DNA from 4 places in the Microtetraspora sp. AC03309 genome. Region 1 is predicted to be linked to each of the others. Evidence: riboswitches for the same ligand, from Rfam matches in the RefSeq annotation. Region 1 holds a riboswitch; each other region holds the start of a gene.
The links. Region 1 has a riboswitch for cyclic di-AMP ahead of IMZ11_RS11105 (CHAP domain-containing protein). Riboswitches for the same ligand answer to the same signal wherever they lie in the genome.

Region 1 (5,195 bases):
CTGGCCGCGGCCGGGCTGATCGAAGAAGCTCCCGAGCTGGCCCGCGACCGGCGCGAACGCTGGTGGCGCCGGACGACACGGACGCTGTGCTGGTCCTCGGCCGATTTCGCCGACGACGCCGCGGGCGAGGCGATCGCCCGGGCCGCCGATTCCCTCAACCTGGAGCGGCAGGCCGGTCACATCCGGCGCTGGGCGGACCAGCCGCAGTCCGAGCAGGAACGCTGGCCGCGCGGGCCGTTCTCGACGGAGGCGTGGCTGCGGGTGACCGATGACGAGTTGGCGCAGTTCGCGGATGAGATCCGCCAGGTGATGAGCAGGTGGGCCGAACGCGAGGTGCCCGACGACGGCCGGGAACGTGACACCGTGTTCGCCTTCGCGCGCGCGGTGCCCGGTCGACCATGACCGTCGCCAGAACCGTCCCGCCGCCCACGTCCCGGTTCGGGCTGTTACGCCGACGCGGCTTCCGGTTGTTGTGGATCGGCGAGAGCCTCAGCAGCCTGGGCAGTTCCGTCACGGGTGTCGCCCTTCCCCTCGTCGCGGTGACCGTGCTGCACGCGCCGGCGTTCGCGGTGAGCGTGCTGGCCGCCGCCGCGTGGTTGCCGTGGCTGCTCGTCGGCCTGCCCGCGGGTGCGTGGGTGGATCGGCTCTCCCGCCGGCGGGTCATGCTCGTCGCCGACTGGGTGTCGATGGCGGCCTTTCTGAGCGTCCCGATCGCCGCCGCCTTCGGCCGTCTGACGACCGGCCAGCTGATCATGGTCGCGCTCGTCGCGGGAACGGCCAAGGTGTTCTTCGCGACGGCGTACCGGGCCTACCTGCCGTCGCTGGTCGACGAGTCGGACCTGCTGGAGGCCAACGCCAAGCTCCAGGGCAGCGAGCAGGTGGCGAACCTCGCCGGTCCCGGCATCGCCGGGTTGCTCGCCCAGCTCGTGTCGGCGATCGGCGGCCTGGTCCTCGACGCCGTGAGCTTCGCCGTCTCGGCCGTCTGCCTGAGCCGCATCCCGCACACCGAGGCCGCCCGGCCTCGGACCCGGCGACGGCTGCGCAGCGAGATCCGCGACGGCCTGCGTACGGTCGTCCGCGATCCGCTGCTGCGCGGCAACACGATCTACGGATGCGTGGCCAACCTGGCCCTGACCGGCTACCAGTCGCTGCTGGTGGTCTTCCTGGTCGGCGACACCGGGCTGAGCGCGGGTGAGACGGGAGTGCTGATCGCGGCCACCAGCCTGGGCGGCGTGATCGGTGCCGCCGTGGCGCGGCCGATGGCGGCACGGCTCGGTGGCGCGCGAGCCGTCCTGCTGGGCAAGGCCGGGCTGGCGCCCCTCGGCCTGTTCATCCCGTACGCCGATCGGGGTGTGGGGCTGGTGCTCTTCGTCGTGGCCAGCGTCGCGATCATCGGGGGCATCGTCGCCGGCAACATCGTCTTTTCGGGATTCGTGCAGAGCTACGTGCCCGCCGACCTGATGGGACGGGTGACGTCCAGCGTGCAGGTGGTCAACTTCGGCGCGATCCCGCTCGGTGCCGTCCTGGCCGGCGCCCTGGCCGAAACCTTCGGCGTGCGCGCGTCGCTTTGGGTGATGCTGGGTGTCTTCGCGCTGAGCGGCCTGATCCTGCTCGCGACTCCGCTGCGGCGCATGCGTGACCTGCCGAGCGGCCGGCTGGACGTCCAGGTCGAGGGGTAGCCGTTGCCTGCCGATTGCCTGGTTCTCGTCAGGGTCAAGGCGGCATCGATCGCGAGCGTCCCGTCGCCGGGGACGTCGCGGCGCGTGCCCGCGAAATCGGGGCCATCCGCGTGATCGCGGATATCCGTACGTAAATCTTTCCGGGGCCGACGACGTATCACGCCGGTCGGCTTCGCGCGGGCGCCGACGGTGCCAGGATTCCCCTGGCTGCAGGCGAAACCATGCCGTTCGAGCGATCACCGGGCGCCATGGTGGTACCGCACCCTCGCCCTTGACCGACCATTACAGAGGTATGACCCTGTTTGTCCTTGCTTGACCGATTTGAACCGGTCTATTACTGTTTTGGGAACACGGCGCATACCTGACCTCTGCAAGGTGTGCCTGCCCCATAACCGATGACACGGTCATCCGTCACTGGAACCGACCGTCGACCGCCGAGTCCGCGTTCGCGCGGAGCCGGGGACCCACCACCTTTCTGGGGTGAATCGGCATCACTGCCGTAGGGCGACTTCCACGCCCGAACCCGTCAGCTAACCCGGTAGGCGGCATGGAAGCAAGGGAGTAGACCCCCGTAATGCGAGCCCCCAAGACTTACCTGCGTGCTGCCCTGATCACCGGCGTCCTGGCCACCGCCGCCGTGCCCGCGACCCTGGCGGCCGCCCACGCCGACACCGTCCACGCCAGCGCGTCCGCTCCCATGAGCCCCCTCCTGAAGGAGGCCGCGGCGCTGCCCAAGGTGAGCGCCACGCAGCTGCTGCAGATCGCGCAGAGCCAGGTCGGCGTCAGCGAGAACGCCTCCGGCGGCGGCACGAAGTTCCACGACTGGTACATGAACTCGCCCCGCGCCAAGGAGACCGTCGCCCGTGACGGCGGCAGCACCGGCGCCTACGCCAACGCCCCCTGGTGCGACATGTTCGTCTCCTGGGTCGGCGATCAGGCGGGCCTGCGGCCGGTCCTCGGCTGGGACGCCTACACCGTCCAGCACGCCAAGTGGTTCCAGGACAACCACCGCTGGGGCGCCGCCGCCAAGCCCGGCGCGGTCGTGTTCTTCGACTGGAACGGCGGCAAGGACATCTACGGCATCGACCACGTCGGCTTCGTCATCAAGGACAACGGCAACGGGACGATCAAGACCGTCGAGGGCAACACCGGCAACGGCAAGGTCGAGATCCGTACCCGGCCGATGAGCCAGGTGACGGGCTTCGGCTACCCCGTCTACACCGCCTGATCGGTGTGACTTCGAGAACGCCCCCGGCAGACCGCCGGGGGCGTTCCGCTGTCCGGAATCCCGGGACCGAGATCTCTCCGGAGATTTGCCCGGATTCGGGTTGAACAGGGCATTCAGTGGCGGTCGACTCAAGCTGAGACCAGCCAGAAGGAGGTGCTCCGATGGGGTTCGTCCAGGTCATCGAGTACGAGACCTCCCATGCGCCTGAGGTGGAGAGTCTCCTGGATGAGTGGTGCGCCCGCACGGCGGGCGAGCGCACGGCCACGCACACGGTGCTGGCACGCGATCACCAGCGGCCCGAGCACTACGTGTCGATCGTCGAGTTCCCCTCCTACGAGGAGGCGATGCGGAACAACACGCTTCCGGCGACGAGCGAGTTCGCGCACCGGATGGAGGAGTTGTGCGACTCCCCGCCGCGCTTCGTCGATCTCGACGTCGTACGGGATGTCGAACTGTAGAGCACACCATCGGGAAACGGGCTCCGCGAGATCGGTCGAGGATCAGGAGTCCGAGGGGAGCATCGCTCGGACCTCTGTGATCAACCGCAGGACGTCCGGTCAGCCGGGCATGTGGGAGATTGGCCTGATCACCGGCCCACAGTCCGAGGAAGAGGCACGTCCCCCCGATGACGACCTTCGAGCACACCCGCCGCGCCTGCTACACCGGCTCGTTCACTCAGGCCATCGTCAACAACCTCGCCCCGCTGCTGTTCATCGTCTTCCAGACCGGCTACCAGGTCCCGCTGGAGATGCTCGGCCGCCTGGTGCTGCTGAACTTCGCGACCCAGCTCGTCACCGACATCGTGGCGGTCAGGTACGCCGACCGGATCGGCTACCGCGTACCGCTGGTGCTCGCCCACGCCCTGTCCGCCGTGGGACTGGTGTCGCTGGCGGTGGCCCCGGCGGTCGTCCCCTCCCCGTACCTGGGACTGTGCCTGGCGGTCGTCGTCTACGCGGTCGGGGGCGGCCTGCTCGAGGTGCTCGTCAGCCCCGTGGTGGACGCCCTGCCCAGCCCGGCGGAGGGCAAGGCGGCGCAGATGAGCCTGCTGCACTCCTTCTACTGCTGGGGCCAGGTCGCCGTGGTGGCGGGCAGCACGCTCCTGCTGGCCGGGATCGGGCAGGACGCCTGGCAGATCCTGCCGCTCGTCTGGGCCGTCGTGCCGCTGGTCAACGTGGTGGCCTTCATGAAGGTCCCGCTTCCCGCGACCGTGCCCGACGAGCACCGTACGTCCTTGAAGGCGTTGCTGAGCGCGCCCGCCTTCGTCGCGGCGATCGTGCTGATGCTCGCCGCGGGCGCGGCCGAGCTGACCATGTCGCAGTGGTCGTCGCTGTTCGCGGAAGAAGGGCTGGGCGTTTCAAAGGTGTGGGGCGACCTGGCCGGGCCGTGCCTGTTCGCCGTCCTCATGGGCATCGGCCGTATCGTCTACGGCCTCTGGGGCGAGCGCATCCCGCTGGTCCCGGCCATGATCTTCTGCGGAGCGCTGGCGACCGCCTGCTATCTCGTCGTGTGCCTGTCGGGCGACCCGATCATCAGCCTGATCGGCTGCGCGGTGTGCGGACTCGCCGTCAGTCTCCTGTGGCCGGGCACCTTCAGCCTCGCCTCGGCCCGATTCCCCCTCGGAGGCGCGGCCATGTTCGGCATGCTCGCCGTCTTCGGCGACGCCGGAGGCGCCGTCGGCCCGTGGATCGCCGGGGCCGCAGCCGACGCCGCGGGCACCGGGGAGACCGTGTTGCGGCGGATCGCGGAGCTGCTGCCGGACGACGGCGGCTCCGGGCTGCGCACCGGCCTCACCGTCGCCACCGTGTTCCCGCTCGTCATCGTGGTCGTCACCCTCCTGTACGGCGCAGCCGCCCGCCGGTCGGTCGTCGCCGTACACGGGGAGAGCGGCGAGGAGGTGATCAGCCGATGAGCGGCGGGAAGCGGCCCGTCATCCGGCGTCGTCCAGCAGTCCCGCGTCGTTGACCAGCAGGGCGATCTGGACGCGGTTGTTCAGGTCGAGCTTGGTGAGGATGCCGGAGACGTGGGTCTTCACCGTCGGGACGCTGAGGTACAGCACGGCGCCTATATCGGCGTTCGACCTGCCCTGACCGACCGCGACGGCCACTTCGCGCTCGCGGTGGTTCAGCAGCGCCAGGCGGTCTCTGGCCCGAGCGCGCCGCCGGTCGTGATCGGATTCCGCGACCCGCGCGATGAGGCGCCGGGTGACCGCCGGGGACAGGACCGGATGGCCCCGCGCCACCTGGCGCACCGCGGCCACGATCTCGGCCGGCGGAGTGTCCTTGAGGAGG
Region 2 (5,195 bases), on a different contig from region 1:
GCCCGCGCTGCTTGAGCATCATGAACTCGTACCCGGTCGCGATCAGGCCAGCGATCGCCGAGATGAGCAGACTGGCGAGGATCACGCCGCCACCCGCCGTGAAGGCACCCGTCTCCGGGTTGAAGCTGGCCTCGGTGACGATGATCATGGTCAGCACCGTCGAGACGATGGCGTAGGGGATGCCGATGATCACGACGTCGATGAGACGGGCCACCAGGCGCTGCCACCACTCAGCGAGCGGGGCGGGCGCGCCGGGCGGGACCTCCGCCGCCTGCCCGCCGTAGGGCTGGGCGTAGCCCTGCTGCCCGTACCCGGGCTGCCCATAGCCCTGCTGGGGATAGGAGGGCTGCTGGCCGTAGCCCTGCTGACCGTAGTCGGCCTGCTGACCGTAGCCGGGCTGCTGGGCGTACCCCTGCTGGGGCTGCTGGCCGTAGCCGGCCTGCTGGCCGTACTGCTGCTGCTCCTGGCCGTAGCCGGGCTGGGTCTGCTGGCCATAACCGGGCTGCTGCTGGCCGTACCCCTGAGGCTGGCCGAACGCGCCCGTACCGGGCTGCTGGCCATATCCCTGCTGGGGCTGCTGCCCGTAGCCCTGCTGGCCGTACTGCTGCTGCCCATAGCCCTGCTGCGGCTGCTGCGGCTGCTGGGCCTGCTGGCCGTACCCCTGCTGCCCGTACGGCTGCTGAGGCTGCTGCTGGGCCGACTGGCCATAACCGGGCTGCTGCTGACCGTACCCCTGAGGCTGGCCGAAGGCCCCGGTCCCGGGCTGCTGCTGGCCGTACTGCTGCTGCCCGTAGCCCTGCTGGGGCTGCTGGGGCTGCTGGCCGTAGCCGGGCTGCTGCTGCTGGCCGTAGACGTGCTGGTCGTGCTGCTGGCCGTATCCATAGGCCTGCTGGGGGCCCGTCGACTGCGACGGGTTGCGGTAACTGACGACCGTGACATCAGGGTCGTACTGCTGGGCTGGATTGCTCGTACCCTGCTCACGGTCCGAAGGCGGCGGTGGGGTGCCGTCCGGAGCGTCCTGGGGGTACGGCGGCTGTCCGGAGCTCACCGTTTCACCTCGTTTCGGGTTCGCATGCGGCGATCGTCATGCGCATGCCGATATGGCCAAAGTAGCGACAGGCGTATCAACAGTCACCTTTCCGGCCGGTCACCACCATGGTCAGACTCGGGGTTGGAGATGCAGCAGCATTCGGGTGTTGCCGAGCGTATTGGGCTTGACGTGCTCGAGATCGAGGAACTCCGCGACGCCTTCGTCGTAGGAGGCGAGCAGCTCGGCGTACACCTCCGGAGAGACAGGGGTCCCGTGAATGGGCACGAATCCGTGCCTTCCGAAGAACGTGACCTCGAAGGTCAGACAGAAGACCCGGCGCACACCCAGCTCGCGGGCCGCGTCGATGAGCGCGCCGACGATCCAGTGGCCGACGCCCATCCCCCGGGCGGCGGGGTCGACGGCGACCGTGCGGATCTCCGCCAGGTCCTCCCAGAGCACGTGCAGCGCCCCGCAGCCGACGACCGTCCCATCGACCTCCGCCACCCAGAACTCCTGGACGTCCTCGTACAGGGTGACGGTGGTCTTCTTCAGCAACCGCGGCCCGACGCCGGAGTACGCGTCGACGAGGCGGCGGATGGCGCGGACGTCGAGGGTCCTCGCCCGGCGCACGATCACGACCCGGGACGCGCGCTCACCGCTCTCGGCTTCCGAGGGCCGGCCCGCAACCTGCTCCATGGATCGCCAGCCTAGTCGCCGCCCGGCCCGTGCGGGCGCGCCGCGAGGGCCCGTACGCGAGCGCGGAGGAGAACACGGATTAACGGTCATGCCGAAACCCGAGCAACCCTCAGATCAGCTCACTGTGCGTATCCGTTCGAGCACGTTCCGCGCCTCCTCGGCTTACGTTCCGGGAATATCCAATTTTGCGACCTCTCGAGCCTGCGCTGACCTGCTACGGAGACGGCCGGGCAACAGGTAAACGCAGGGTAATGGACGTCCCGGTCCACTATCACATGTGACCGGACCGTGATCATTCAGTTGTGAAAGCTAGACGGAATCACGAGTTCTGGTTGAGCAGGAACCCGGTGTGCACTAGTGTCCAGCGACGATGCCGGTCATCGCGAAAAGGCGCGAACGACCGGACCGCCGAGTCCCCGAGGCGCCCGTGCCGAAGGGAGCCGGGGAACCAACTGTGGAGATCCGGGGTCAAACCCAGGTCATCAAGGGGTGAATCCGAAAGGTAGGGCTACTCCGGCCCGAACCCGTCAGCTAACCCGGTAGGCGGCCAAAGTGTCGGCAGCCGCCGCCATCGCCCTCGGGCGTTCGCGCGGTGCGGGGATCCGCCTGCCGGGCACGCGTAGGAGAGGAGCTTTGTTGCGCATCTCTGGAGGACGATCCGCGGGCAGGCACGCTCGTGGGCGACGGCGCCGCGCCCGGTCATCGACCGGCGGCCCGATCCGCAGGTTCGCATTCTTCGGTGTCGCTCTCATCGCGATGACCTTCGGCGCCCCCGTCATGGCCGCGACCGCCGAACCGCAGCCCAGCCTCAAGGAGCTGACCGCCGAGGTCGAGCGCCTCTACACCGAGATCGAGACCCTCACCGAGGATTACAACGGTGCCCGGGTCAGGCTCAAGGAGGCCCAGCGGTCGGCCGATCTCGCGAAGAAGACCCTCGCCACGAGCGAGACCGAGCTGGAGACCCGGCGCAGGACGGCGAGCCTCCTCGCGCAGAACTCCTACATGACCGGCGGCTTCGGTTCCGCCTTCGCGCTGCTGAGCGCGGACGACCCGGATTCGTACCTCGACCAGGCGTCCACGACCTACGCCCTCCAGATGCAGCAGGGCGAGGAGGTCGCTCAGGTGGCCAAGGCGATGGAGGCGGCCGAGCGGGCCAGGACCAGCGCGAAGGCCCGCCAGAAGGAAGTGAAGGACCTGCTCTCCGGCCTCGACGAGCAGCGCGACAAGATCCGCAAGCTGGTCAAGAAGTCCGAGAGCAACCTGTACAGCAAGGTCGCGGGGAGCGTCACCAGGGGAAGCGCCGCCCGGCGGCTGGCCTTCCCGATCATCGGTGACGGCAAGGCGGCCGAGGCCGCGCGCTGGGCCCTCACCCAGCAGCTCAGGCCCTATGTCTGGGGTGCCGACGGCCCGACCTCGTTCGACTGCTCGGGGCTCGTCATGGCGGCCTACCAGACGGTCGGGATCAGCCTGCCCCATTACACCGGCTCACAGTGGTCGTCCGGCACGCACATCGCGCGCGAGGACATGCGCCCCGGCGACCTGGTCTTCTTCTACAACGACCTGCACCACGTGGGCATCTACATCGGCGGCGGTTACATGGTCCACGCGCCCCGTACGGGCGACGTCGTCCGGATCGCCTCGCTGGCCAACCGGCCCTTCGCGGGAGCCGTACGGATCGCGGACTAGTTTTCCGCGCTCCTCGGCCGGGCGTCGCCTCAGATCAGCCCAGATCGGCTCAGATCGGGCTCAGATCAGGCGGCGCCTGGCCGCCCACGCGACCGCCTCGATGGCGGTCGCGACCCCGATCCTGTCGCAGATGACCCGCAGCCGGCGCCGTACGGTGCGACCGCTCACATCGAGGCGGCGGCCCACCTTGTCGACGGTGCCGCCCTTGGCCAGTTCGGCCAGCAACCTCAGATCGTCATCGCTGAGACCGGCGCGGTCGCATTCCGACACGGGGCTCTCGCCCCGGGAAACCACATCGGAAAGCGGCATCGTCAGCCCTCCCCCACCAGGATGATTTATCGGTCCGCCCTGGGAAGGTAAACACTTTGTTCAAAAATCGTCAAGTTCGGACCCTGATTGGTCATTGACAGTCCGTACGGCAAAGCGGGGCATCCGTGCGGTTTAGGTCCCCGCCTTTATCCCGAATTTCGCGGCAAGCATGGAAAACGCCATGCGCCTCTCGGACCGAAAGTCGGGACTCAAAGGGCCGCGTCGTACGCGGCGTGGGCCGCCTCCACCTCGCCGATGTGAACCTCCGCCCATTCCTTGACGGCGTACATCAGCGGCATGAGGGTCCATCCGAGCGGGGTGAGGTCGTAGTCGACCCGGACGGGCACGGCCGCGGTCACCCTGCGGGACACCAGCCCGTCGCGTTCCAGCGTGCGCAGCGTCTGGGTGAGCATCTTCTGGCTCACCCCGGAGACGCTCTTCGCGAGGTCGGTGTAGCGGCGGGGACCGTCGGCCAGCGCGTTCAGCGTCAAGTTCACCCACTTGTCGCTGAGCCGATCGAGGAGCTGCCGGGAAGGGCCGCTCATCGCGTACGCACCAGAGTCCATCATCTGAGACTGATGTGCCGCCATCCCACTCCCCTACGGGCATTTCATACTTTCAGGGGGTTTCTTACCAGAAGAGAGTAGCTTTTCAAAGGTTCGCAACCCGCCCATGGGTTAGACATGCGGCCGTACCAGCGGGAACAGGATCGTCTCGCGGATGCTCCTCCCGGTGAACGCCATGATCATACGGTCGATCCCGACGCCCACCCCGCCCGTCGGCGGCATGGCGTACTCGAGGGCGCGCAGGAAGTCCTCGTCCAGCCGCATGGCCTCGGGATCGCCGCCCGCGGCGAGGACGGACTGCTCGGTGAGGCGGCGGCGCTGCTCGATCGGATCGACGAGCTCCGAGTAGGCCGTGCCCAACTCGGTGCCGAACCCGATGAGGTCCCACTTCTCCGTCAGCTGCGGGTTGTCCCGGTGCTGGCGGGTGAGCGGCGACGTCTCCAGCGGGTAGTCCATGACGAACGTCGGCTGGATCAGTGTGTGCTCCACCAGCGCCTCGAAGATCTCCTGGACGAGCTTGCCCTGCCCCCATCCGGAATCCCAGTTGATCTGCCGCTGATCCGCGTATTTCCGGACCTGTTGGAGAGGGGTCTCCGTGGTGACCTCCTCGCCGAGGGCGGCAGACACCGAGCCGTACAGCGTGATCCGCGGCCACTCGGCCATGCCCAGGTCGATCTCCTCGTGCCCGTGGACCACCACCGTCGTGCCCAGGGCGGCCACGACCGCCTGCTGGTACATCCGCTGGGTCAGATCCGCCATGTCGTTGTAGTCGAGATACGTCCCGTACGCCTCGAGCATGGTGAACTCGGGGTTGTGCGTGGCGTCCGCGCCCTCGTTGCGGAAGTTCCGGTTGATCTCGAAGACCTTCTCCAGGCCGCCGACCACGAGCCGCTTGAGATAGAGCTCGA
Region 3 (5,195 bases), on a different contig from region 1:
CGCACACGTACACGCCCGCGAGCAGCAGGCCCGCCCCGGCCATCAAGACGCTGAAGTCCGGGTCGCCGGATCGCGATCCGGCCTGCCACCACAGGACCGGCGCCGCCCCCGCCGCGAGGACCAGGCCCAGCACGGCCGGCACCCGGGTGGACCGCTCGATCCGGTAGATCACCCCGTACCGGGTCAGCGCCGAGCCCAGCAGGAACAGCCCGGGGACCAGCGCGAGGAAGCCGCCTCCGAGGATCAGCGACGTCGCGATGAGCGTGGCGGCGAGGCCGGCCACGGCCCACCGTGGCAGCCAGGTCGAGGGCAGCAGCACCAGCAGGCCGACGACGGCGTAGATCGTCAGGATGTCGCCGCGCCACAGCACGAACATGTGCACCAGCCCGATCGCGAGCAGCACCAGGAGTCGGCGCAGCAGGAGCAGTCGCGGGCGGGCGGCGCGGTCCGCGGCGGAGTCGAGCAGCAGCGAGAACCCGACACCGAACAGCAGGGAGAAGATCGGGAAGAAGCGCTGCTCGACGAGCAGCCCCATCCACGCCGCCCCCGTTGTCGCCGGCCCCTTCACGGCGATGACGCCGACGGCGTTTATCGGCTGGATGTTGGCCAGCAGGATCCCGCACAGCGCGAACCCGCGTACCACGTCGAGCGCGGCGATCCGCGGTCGGCCGTGGGAGGCCGTCGCGGTGCCTTCCCTGCCGTCGTCGTGGCGCACGCGGGAACGCCGGTCCCCTTGGTGGTGATCGGGCCGATGACCCGGCTCCACGGGATGTCCGGGTAGCGGTCGGTCAGAGCCTGGCGGCTGCCGCGGCGCCTGGTCGGGCCCTCCGCTTCCAGCACGGGAGGAAGAGTTTCCATGTGACATGGGGCCTCATCCTGCGGGTCCGGACGGGTGCGGGCATCGGCCGAAAGCGCGGTTCGCCGCCGCGAGGATCGTACTTTCGGCCGGTTCGGCGCGGGAAGAGATCTCATAGCCTCGACGATGTGAATGTGCGGGAGTGGGCCACCGGGCGGGCCGGGATCGCGGCCGACATCGGGCTCGGCGCGCTGTTCGCGGCGTTGCTCGCCTTCTGGGCGTCACGGATCGCGGAGAGCTGGGGCGGCGGCTACTGGTGGTTCGACTGCGCCGCCGGGGCGGTGGTGTGCGTGATCGCGATGGCGCGACGGCGCCACAGGGCGTGGGCGGCGGTCGCGGGCCTGGCCGTCGCGGCGGCGGCGATCCTGACCGCCCGGTTCGCGGCCCTGCCCGCCGAGCCCGGCCCCGCCATGGCCGTGGCCCTGTCCGTGCTCGTCGGCTCCGCGGTCAGAGCGCTCCCGGCCCTGACCGCCTGCGCCGTCGCGGCCGGAGGGTTCGCGGTGGTCCTCGGCAGCCTGTTCACCGCACACGCGCTCTCCTCCGGAATCCCGACGGTGACGGTGCTGAACGGCGCGGGATGGCTCTGCGCCCTCGTGATCGGGGTGGCCCCGCGGCTGTTCGACGCGCGACGGCGGGCCATCGCCGAGAAGGTACGCCGCGACGAGCGCCTGGCGCTGGCCAGGGAACTGCACGATGTCGTCGCCCACCACATCACCGGCATCGTGGTCCAGGCCCAGGCCGCCCAGCTTGTCGCCCGCAGGCACCCCGAGAAGGTGGACGGGTCCTTCGCGGGCATCGAGGCCGCCGGCTCCGACGCGCTGGCCGCGATGCGCCGGGTCGTGGGCCTGCTGCGCGACACCGACGACGCGGCCCCCGCCACGTCCGGCCCCGAGGGGCTCAGCGAGCTGGTCGAACGCTTCGACGGTCACGGTCACGGTCAGGGCCGGGTGGTCCACCTGCGGCTTCCCGACGACGACGACCGGTCGGGGTGGCCGCCCGAAGTGACCAGCACCGTCTACCGGGTCGTCCAGGAGTCGCTGACCAACGTCTCCCGCCACGCCCCGCAGGCTCGCTCGGTCACGGTCATCGTCGACCGAGATCGGGACGTCGTCACCGTCGAGGTCGTCGACGACGCGCCGCCTGGGCCGGCCCGCTACCACCACCGCGGGGGGTACGGCCTGGTCGGGATGCGCGAGCGCCTGGAGGCCCTCGGCGGCACGCTGGTCGCCGGGCCGCGTTCCGGGGCCGGCTGGTCCGTGCGCGCCACACTGCCCGTCGCCGCGCGGGAGCGCGGATGACCATCAGAGTCCTGGTGGCCGACGATCAGGCGATGATCCGTAGTGGCCTGCGGCTCATCCTGGAGGACCAGCCCGACATCAGCGTGGTCGCCGAGGCCGCGGACGGCGCCGAGGCGGTCGACCTGGCCCGGCGGCTGCGCCCGGACGTGTGCCTCGTGGACATCCGGATGCCCCGCCTCGACGGCATCGAGGTCACCCGCGCACTGGCAGGCCCGGGGGTGCCGGACCCGCTCCGGGTGGTCGTGGTCACCACCTTCGATCTCGACGAGTACGTTCACGGCGCGCTGCGCGGGGGAGCGGTCGGCTTCGTCCTGAAGGACGCCGGTCCCGCGCTGCTCGTCGAGGCCGTCAGGGCCGCGAACGCCGGGGACGCCCTGATCTCGCCGTCGGTCACCCTGCGCCTGCTGCGCCACCTCACGGCCGCCGGAGTCCCGGCCGCACGCGGGCCCGCGCGGCCGCTGTCCGAACGGGAGACCGAGGTCGTCCGGGCCATCGCCAGGGGCCGTACCAACCAGGAGATCGCCGCCGAGCTGTTCATCTCGCTGAGCACCGTGAAGAGCCACCTGTCCGGCATCCAGGCGAAGCTCGGGGTGCGCAACCGGGTGGAGATCGCCGCCTGGGCCTGGGAGAACCGCATGATGGGCGGCGGGTAGCGCGGGCGAGGAGCCCACGAGGTTCCCTGCCTGACCGGCGGTTGACCTGGCCGGGTAAAGAATCCTTTGTCCTGTTTGTCACTTTATGTCGGTATGTGTACCTTGAGTCCACTATCGGAGTACGTACCGACGACTGAGTCGTCACCTGTGTTGCCGTTTCGTTGCCCGGACCGTGCGTCGCCGGCGGGAAATCTTTCCCGTCTTGACGGCGCGTGGGCCGCCTCATCCGCTCCCAGCGGAGCCGGGGACCCATCTCCCGGGGTGAATCGACACGCCAGCCCGCGCTGCGTGCCGTAGGGCACTTCCCCGCCCGAACCCGTCAGCTGACCCGGTAGGCGGCATGGAAGCAAGGAGTCGATCCCTTCATGCCCACGCATCGACCTGCCCCTTCTTCGAAGAACCCCGGCCGGCGCCGTCTGGCCGTGGGGTAGAACACGCCGCCCTCCGCGGGGGGACCGGGTGCGACGGCGCGTGACCCTGACACCCGCTCACCACGCGGACCCCACTCCCCACGGCAGTCCCCAAGCAATGCCTCATAGGAGAAACCAGCATGTCCCTCACCCGTACGTTCCGAGTTCTGACCGCGACCGGTCTCCTGGTCACCGTGTCCGCCACCGCCGCCCTGGTCCTGTCCAGCCCGGCGCACTCCACCCCGGACGGCCCCGCCCCCGCCGCCCAGGCGGCCGAGGGGAAGGCCCCGCCGCTCATCTACGGCGAGGACGTCTCCGGCCACGAGCCCACGCATGACTGGAGCTCCAGCCCGGCCCACTTCGGCATCGTCAAGGCCACCGAGGGCCTGACCTGGCGCGACGACTCCTTCGCCCGGCACTGGCGCGAGCTGGGCAAGAAGGGCATCGTCCGCGGCGCCTACCACTTCGCCCGCACCTACAACGACCCCATCGCCGAAGCCGACCACTTCCTGTCGGTGGTGAACGCGCAGCCCAGCAAGCCCGGCGACCTGCTGGTGCTCGACCTGGAGACCTCCGACGGCCGGTCCGTCTCCCACGTCAACAAGTGGGCCAAGACCTGGCTGGCCTACGTGAAGAAGAAGACCGGCGCGACGCCGCTGATCTACACCGGCTGGAACTTCGCGGAGACCTACGGCCGCGGGCTGTCCGAGTACCCCCTGTGGGTGGCGCACTACAGCAAGGCCAAGGGTGCGGTCACCCCGCCCGCCGACTGGAAGAGCTGGGCCATCCACCAGTACACCGAGACGCCGATCGACCAGAACGTCTCCGCGTTGACCGCCGACCAGCTGCGCGCCCTGGGCCGCCCCGCCGCCAAGGCGTAGCCGACCCGGCTTCCGCCCGCCGTCCTCCGTACGGGACTGAACGGCCGTCCCGAATGCGGAATCGGCGAGCGGAAGCACCGGGCGCCTCGACCAGAGCGTCCTGTCGTCATAGTGGGCGGATGGCGGCGTTCGACGGTCCAGGCGACCGGATCAAGCGCATCTGGACGGTTCGCAACCCCGAGAAGCTCTGGCCTTGGACGGTGGGGCCACGGCACCAGCCAGTGCCCCTCCCGTCGATCTTCTCGTCACGGCTCGGCCAGTGGGATGATCCTGCGGTACTTGCCGCCGGCCGACCGCTCGGGTGGCTCTTCGGCGCGCTCGAGCGTGATGTGGTCGACCTTGTGCTCGGTCAGCAAGTGAGCGATCTCGTCACGCACCGTCTGCCACACGCGGTCGGGGTCGGTGCCGTCCGCGGGCTTCAGGCGCACCCGCAGCGTGGTGGGCGTCGTCTGGACGAGCTGGAACTGCTCGATGCCGGGAAGACGGCCCAGCAAGGTGCCGAAGGCCATGGGGGAGATGCCGATGTGCTCGCCGCGGCCGGTGGGGAAGGAAAGCATCTCGGCCGCGCGGCCCTGCACCTGAACAGCGGGTAGTGGGCTGCCGCACGGACAGGGGTCGGGACGCAGCAGGACGTTGTCGCCCAGGTCGTAGCGCAGGATCGGCTGGGCCCGGTTGGCGAGGTTGCTCAGCAGGACCGTGTGTGACGGCTGACCAGGGGGGACAGGCCGGTAGTCGGCGTCGACCGGCTCCAGCACGGCCCAGTCGCTGTTGACGTGAAGCCAGTTGTGCGCGCAGCCGTACGAGAGGAAGCCGCACTCTGTGGCGGCGTAGGCGGAGCGGATCCCGGCGTGGAACGCGTCGGCGATCCGGGTACGGTTCTCTGCCGTCAGCGCTTCACCACCGGCGATGATCACCCCTGGGCGGATGCGCAGGCGGCCGGCTTCCTGCTCCCCGGCCAACAGCCCGAGCATGCCCGCGAAGCCGGTGAGGGAGCTGGGGTTGTATCGGTTGAGCTCGGCGGCCAGTTCCGGCAGCGGCTGGTGTATCGAGAATTCTCGCAGCATCCAGCTGAGCCGTGGGTGGTCCCGGCGGAACCG
Region 4 (5,195 bases), on a different contig from region 1:
GGTGCAGGTAGACCCCGTCGCGAACCTCGACCAGGTTGTGGCACTGGTCGATGAGCGGCTCGGCGGGCTCGGCCCCCAGGGCATGGGCGACCCGGGCGGCCATCAACCGCCGGTTGAGCGATCCCCAGCGTACGGCTTCGTCGTGCATCGCCAGGTAGGCGTCGGGATCAGGGGCGGGGCCCGCGCCGTGGACCGCGGTATGCGCCCGCAAGATCCGTTCGCCCAACCCTCGGGAACCGCTGTGGACGATGAGAACCAGGTCGCCGTCGGCGAGTCCGAGACGGCTCGCGTGGTCCGGCTCGAAGACGGCCTCGATCCGCGCCAGCTCGACGAAATGATTGCCCCGGCCGACCGTCCCGAAGCCCTCGACGTGACCAGCGGGGATGTCGCCCTTCACAACGGCCCAGGCCGGGTCGTCGGCATCTTGCTCGGGATCCAGCGCGCGATCGAGGTCGGGAAAGCGGGCGGCGAGCTTCTCGGGTACGGCGCGCTTGAGCTTCATGGGGAACACGGCGATGCCGCAACCGATGTCGGAGCCCACCAGGAACGGGTACAGCACGGTCGATGCCATGGCGGCGCCGATGGGGGCGCCCTTGCCAGGGTGCAGGTCTGGCATGGCGGCGACGTGCATCATGCCGTCGAGGGCGGCCACCTGGTGGCACTGCGCGAGGGCGTCGGACTCGATCCAGCTCGCGGGGGAGGCGAACACGGTGACGGTGGCCGGACCCATGGCCGTGGTGGACGGCAGCGGGGACTCCTGCCGGGAGTGTTGCTGAGACAAAAAGGCTCTCTTCCCTTAAAGGGCATGGGCTGACAGCGTTGCGGGGCGCGTCGGCGCCGTGGCATCTCGGAGTGGCGCGGTGCTGTCCGTCAGAGCGTCATGGACACCACGTTCCCTGAGCCAACCAAGCGAGGCAAACGATTTTCGGTCGTACGGGCCTGTATGCCTGCACTCCGCCACCGAACGGGTCGGCACACTCGACCGGCGCGTCAACCGCTCAACAACCTGACCGCCTTCAACCTCCGCGAGCATCCCCGCCGTCTCATCGCCGTGTGCCTGCGCCTCGGAGCCGGCGAGCACGCTCGCCTCATTAACCATCATGAACCCGGGCGAATCGGTAGTCTGCGGCAATGTCATTCGATCATCGATCTATTGGCGCGATAGCGCTGGTGGCGGCCGCCGCGCTCACCACAGCCGATCCCTCGGCCGCGCAGGCGCACAAAGCGCCCACGACCACGGCAGATCGCGTCTTACGGGTCTACAACAACAACATCGAGAACCTGGTCAGGAACAACGCCGACGGCTCGTGCACCCGGGTCTCGGGTCCGGACCACCTCACGTCGATGCTGGTCGACGACAACGGCAAAACCGGCACCTCAGACGTGCAGGCACCCGACCTCCTGATCGTGCAACAGGTGCGTGGCACCGGACAGGCCACGGCGTACGCCGATCAGCTCTCGGCCAAGTTCGGCTATCCGGCGGGCACCTACAAGGCGATCGTGGCCTGGGACGACCCCGAGGTGTGGGGCGGCACGCACAAGTGCAGCCAGCAATCGCTCGGAGACCTGAAGAAGAAGCAGACCAACGGGATCCTCTACAACACCAGAACGTTGAGCCTCGCGGCGGGCAACATCTCGAAATACTGGAGCGCGGGCTGGCTGAAGCCCGGAACGTCCTACCGCGACGGGGCCGGGTGCACGCTGTACAAGCCGCCGAGCAACGACGCGAGCAGCGCCAACGAACACAAGTGGAAGCGCACGAGCGCCATCGCCGCGAAGTTCACCATCAAGGCGACGGGAACACCGGTGTTCGCCGCGACCATGCACCTCCCGGAACAGAACGGGGCGAACGCCTGCGCGGGTGCGGGCTCCGCGGGCATCGCGAAATCCGGCATCCATATCGGCGCGGACGCCACGAGCCTGATGAAGGCATCGACGATCCGCGTGATCGGGATCGACGCCAATCGCACGGGTATCGCCCCGACAACGCTCGGCGGCTTCGGCATGACCGGTTACGGAACGAAGGCGACCTCCGGCTCCAGAAAGATCGACTACTTGTTCATCAAGGGCACCGTGCAACCGTCGAGCATCGGCCACACAGTAGGCAGCACGAAGTCGAACCATCTCGCGCTGTACGGATTCGTCAAGTTCTGAATGGGTGAACCCGTCGGCCCTCCTGAAGGTGACCGCCGCCCCGCGCTCGGGCAAGGCGGCGATCGGACACGGACGTGCGATCGAACCAGGTCGCCGCCCTCCCACCGAAGACCCACACGACCTGCCAGAACGTCTGTACGTCCGATGCAAATAGCGCATCGGATGCAATATGCGTCTTTTTCAGTACATCGAGATGTGGACGTGGTCGTAGTGGTTCGCGGTGATGCCGCCGCGATCGGACATGGTGCGCCACCCGGGGCTGCCGAGGTTGTAGATCCGCTGCTGCCAGATCACGTACTTCACGCCCAGCTTGGAACCGTTCTTGATGGCCCAGACGGCGAGGCTGTCGCCGAGGGCCTTCATGCCCGGGCTCGGCATGGAGCCGCCCGAGCTCATCATGAAGTCACAGGCCCGGCCGAGCGGGTGCTCGCCCGAGGTGTCGACGCGGTAGCAGCCGACGGTGTAGCGCAGATCGAAGTACTTACCGACCTCCGCCTTCATCAGGCGGGTCCGGGGCGTGATGTTGTCGCCGCCGGAGGGGAGTTCCGGGGCCCAGCCGCCACCGGCGAGCTTCCCGGGCGCGATCGGGATGAGCTGGTCGAGCTTGTTCTTGATGTCGTCGATCAGCTTCTCGGCGGCCTTGCGCTGCCCGGCGACCTCCTGCGACCGCGTCTTGATCTGCTCGATCAGGGCCGCCGCCGCGTCGGCCGCGGCCTTGCGCTCCTTCGTGAGCGCGGCGACCTGCGAGACCAGTACGGCCTGCTCGTCCTGGATCTGGGTCAGGACGGCGGAGTTCCGCAGGTCGGTGCCCAGCAGGCCCAGGTCATGCGTCTGGTAACGCACGCCGGCGATGCTGATCATCTGCTGCCTGGCCGCCTCGAAGTCGGACTCCGCCTTGGCCAGCCGTTCCTTGGCCGCTTTCTCCGACTCCTGCGCCTTGGCGAGCTCGACCCGCTTGGCGTTGTAGTCGGCGATCAGCTTGTCGACCTTCGTGCGCAGCTCGGCGAGTTGCTTCCTGAGCTGGCTCTCGCTCGGCTTGGGAGCGGCGTGGGCCCCTGAGGCCGTACCGAAGACGAGGGCAGCCGCGGCCAGAGCCGCGGCGGCCGCCGGAAACGCGCGGGGCAGAGCCCACTCCTCTCCATCTGCCGGCCGGGTTAGCTGACGGGTTCGGGCTGGAGGAGCCCTGGCACTGGCGTGCCTTCACCCCAGGTACACGGCGATTGCTCCCGGAATCGGGGGATGGATCGCCACAACGTCGTGGGTCCCCGGCTCCCGGGCGAGGCGCCCGGGATTAGGCGCACCGGCTGTGGCAGCCGGTGCGATGGATAGTAGTGGTAAAGCCCGGGTCATTGCTACTTAAAGTTGCAATCTACTAGTGATCAACTCGTTATCGGATATTCACGCAACATCCGGGCGGCGTCCTCAGGGGCTACGTCGTTGACGAACGCCCCCATCGCGGACTCCGATCCGGCCAGGTACTTGAGCTTGTCCGGCGCCCTCCGGATGCTGAACAGCTGGAGGTGGAGGTAGGCAAGATCGCGCCGATAGGTAACCGGAGCCTGATGCCAGGCCGCGACGTACGGCATGGCCACGCCGAACAGCGCGTCGAGTCGGCGCAGCACCCCGGTGTAGAGCGGCCCGAACGCGGCGCGCTGGTCCGGGTCCAGCGCGGGCAGGTCCGGCACCCGCCGGTGCGGGTAGACGTGGATCTCGAACGGATAGCGGGCGGCGGCCGGGACGAACGCCGTCCAGTGCTCGTTGGACGCCACGACGCGGGGACCCGTCCGCTCGGCGGCCAGCACGTCGGCGAAGAGGTTCCCGCCCCTGTGCCGCGAGGCGACGCCGAGCATGTGGCGGGTACGCGGGGTGACGTACGGATAGGCGTAGATCTGCCCGTGAGGATGGGGGAGGGTGATGCCGATCTCCGCGCCCCTGTTCTCGAAGCAGAAGACCTGCTCGACGCCCGGAAGGGCGGACAGCTCGGCGGTGCGGTCGGCCCACGCCTCCACGACGAGTTCGACCTGCGCCGCGCCCAGCGAGCCGAAGGACGCGTCGTGGTCGGACGTGAAGCAGACCACCTCGCACCGCCCGACACCGGGCCGCGCCGCGCTCAACCCGCCGGGATCGGCGAAGCCGCCTCCCAAGGGGTCGCCCCCTGTGGAACCGTCCCCTGAGAAGCTGAACGAGGGGAAGCGGTTCTCGAAGACCGCGACGTCGTAGTCGGAGGGGATCTCCGAACCGGGATGGGCCGGACACAGCGGGCACTCGTCGGTGGAGGGCAGGTGGGTCCGGGTCTGGCGGTGCCCCGCGATGGCGATCCATTCGTCCATCAGCGGGTCGTAGCGCATCTGCGAGGCGCGTGGGCGCGGGGGTAGTTCGCGCGGATCGACCGCGCCGCGGTCCGCGTCGTCCCGCCGGTCGTAGTAGAACAGCTCCCGGCCGTCGGCGAGGTGGGTGATCGTGCGCTTCACGGGGCCGGTGCCTCCGGCTCGTCGGCGCCGGGATCCGCCAGCACCAGCTCGCCCACGTGCTCCGACAGCGCCGCGCGGGCCTCGCCGGACAGGCCGGTGTCGCTGACCACGACGTCGGCCTGCTCCAGGCGGGCGATCGTGCTGATGCCGATCGTGCCCCACTTGGTGTGGTCGGCCAGGACGACGAGGCTCTGGGCGGCCCCGACCAGCTCGCGGTCGGTCTCGGCCTCCAGCAGGTTGGGCGTGGTGAACCCGGCCTTCACGCTCATCCCGTGGACGCCGAGGATCAGCATGTCGACGTTCATCGAGCGGATGGCCGCGACCGCGACCGGCCCGACCAGCGCGTCGGAAGGGGTGCGTACGCCGCCGACCAGCACCACGGTCTGGTCGGGCCGCCCGGCGCGGTGGAACACGTCCGCGACCTTGAGCGAGTTGGTGATGACGGTCAGTTCGGGCACGTCGGCCAGATGGTGCGCGAAGGTCCACGTGGTGGTTCCGGCCGACAGGGCCACCGAGCTGCCCGGCCGGACGAGACGCGCGGCGTGGCGGGCGATGGCCTCCTTCTCGGCC

Region 2: another riboswitch for cyclic di-AMP. It lies ahead of IMZ11_RS45975 (C40 family peptidase); the one in region 1 lies ahead of IMZ11_RS11105 (CHAP domain-containing protein).
Region 3: another riboswitch for cyclic di-AMP. It lies ahead of IMZ11_RS08185 (glycoside hydrolase family 25 protein); the one in region 1 lies ahead of IMZ11_RS11105 (CHAP domain-containing protein).
Region 4: another riboswitch for cyclic di-AMP. It lies ahead of IMZ11_RS19625 (hypothetical protein); the one in region 1 lies ahead of IMZ11_RS11105 (CHAP domain-containing protein).

Annotation. Positions count from the first base shown of each region.
Region 1 is NZ_JADDIL010000015.1:65,085-70,279, reverse strand. Features, by position in the region: gene IMZ11_RS11115 (helix-turn-helix domain-containing protein) at 1-402, shown strand, start outside; gene IMZ11_RS11110 (MFS transporter) at 399-1,679, shown strand; cyclic di-AMP (ydaO/yuaA leader) riboswitch at 2,102-2,239, shown strand; gene IMZ11_RS11105 (CHAP domain-containing protein) at 2,254-2,907, shown strand; gene IMZ11_RS11100 (hypothetical protein) at 3,069-3,365, shown strand; gene IMZ11_RS11095 (sugar MFS transporter) at 3,533-4,816, shown strand; gene IMZ11_RS11090 (response regulator transcription factor) at 4,835-5,195, opposite strand, start outside.
Region 2 is NZ_JADDIL010000040.1:29,547-34,741, forward strand. Features, by position in the region: gene IMZ11_RS46285 (RDD family protein) at 1-1,048, opposite strand, end outside; gene IMZ11_RS23415 (amino-acid N-acetyltransferase) at 1,160-1,726, opposite strand; cyclic di-AMP (ydaO/yuaA leader) riboswitch at 2,123-2,288, shown strand; gene IMZ11_RS45975 (C40 family peptidase) at 2,483-3,412, shown strand; gene IMZ11_RS23425 (LuxR C-terminal-related transcriptional regulator) at 3,473-3,721, opposite strand; gene IMZ11_RS23430 (helix-turn-helix domain-containing protein) at 3,931-4,266, opposite strand; gene lysX (bifunctional lysylphosphatidylglycerol synthetase/lysine--tRNA ligase LysX) at 4,399-5,195, opposite strand, start outside.
Region 3 is NZ_JADDIL010000011.1:6,421-11,615, reverse strand. Features, by position in the region: gene IMZ11_RS08200 (DUF418 domain-containing protein) at 1-715, opposite strand, end outside; gene IMZ11_RS08195 (histidine kinase) at 985-2,154, shown strand; gene IMZ11_RS08190 (response regulator transcription factor) at 2,151-2,807, shown strand; cyclic di-AMP (ydaO/yuaA leader) riboswitch at 3,016-3,160, shown strand; gene IMZ11_RS08185 (glycoside hydrolase family 25 protein) at 3,358-4,098, shown strand; gene IMZ11_RS08180 (hypothetical protein) at 4,344-5,195, opposite strand, start outside.
Region 4 is NZ_JADDIL010000031.1:14,652-19,846, reverse strand. Features, by position in the region: gene IMZ11_RS19635 (RNA ligase RtcB family protein) at 1-781, opposite strand, end outside; gene IMZ11_RS19630 (hypothetical protein) at 1,171-2,154, shown strand; gene IMZ11_RS19625 (hypothetical protein) at 2,335-2,997, opposite strand; cyclic di-AMP (ydaO/yuaA leader) riboswitch at 3,284-3,462, opposite strand; gene galT (galactose-1-phosphate uridylyltransferase) at 3,534-4,625, opposite strand; gene IMZ11_RS19615 (DeoR/GlpR family DNA-binding transcription regulator) at 4,622-5,195, opposite strand, start outside.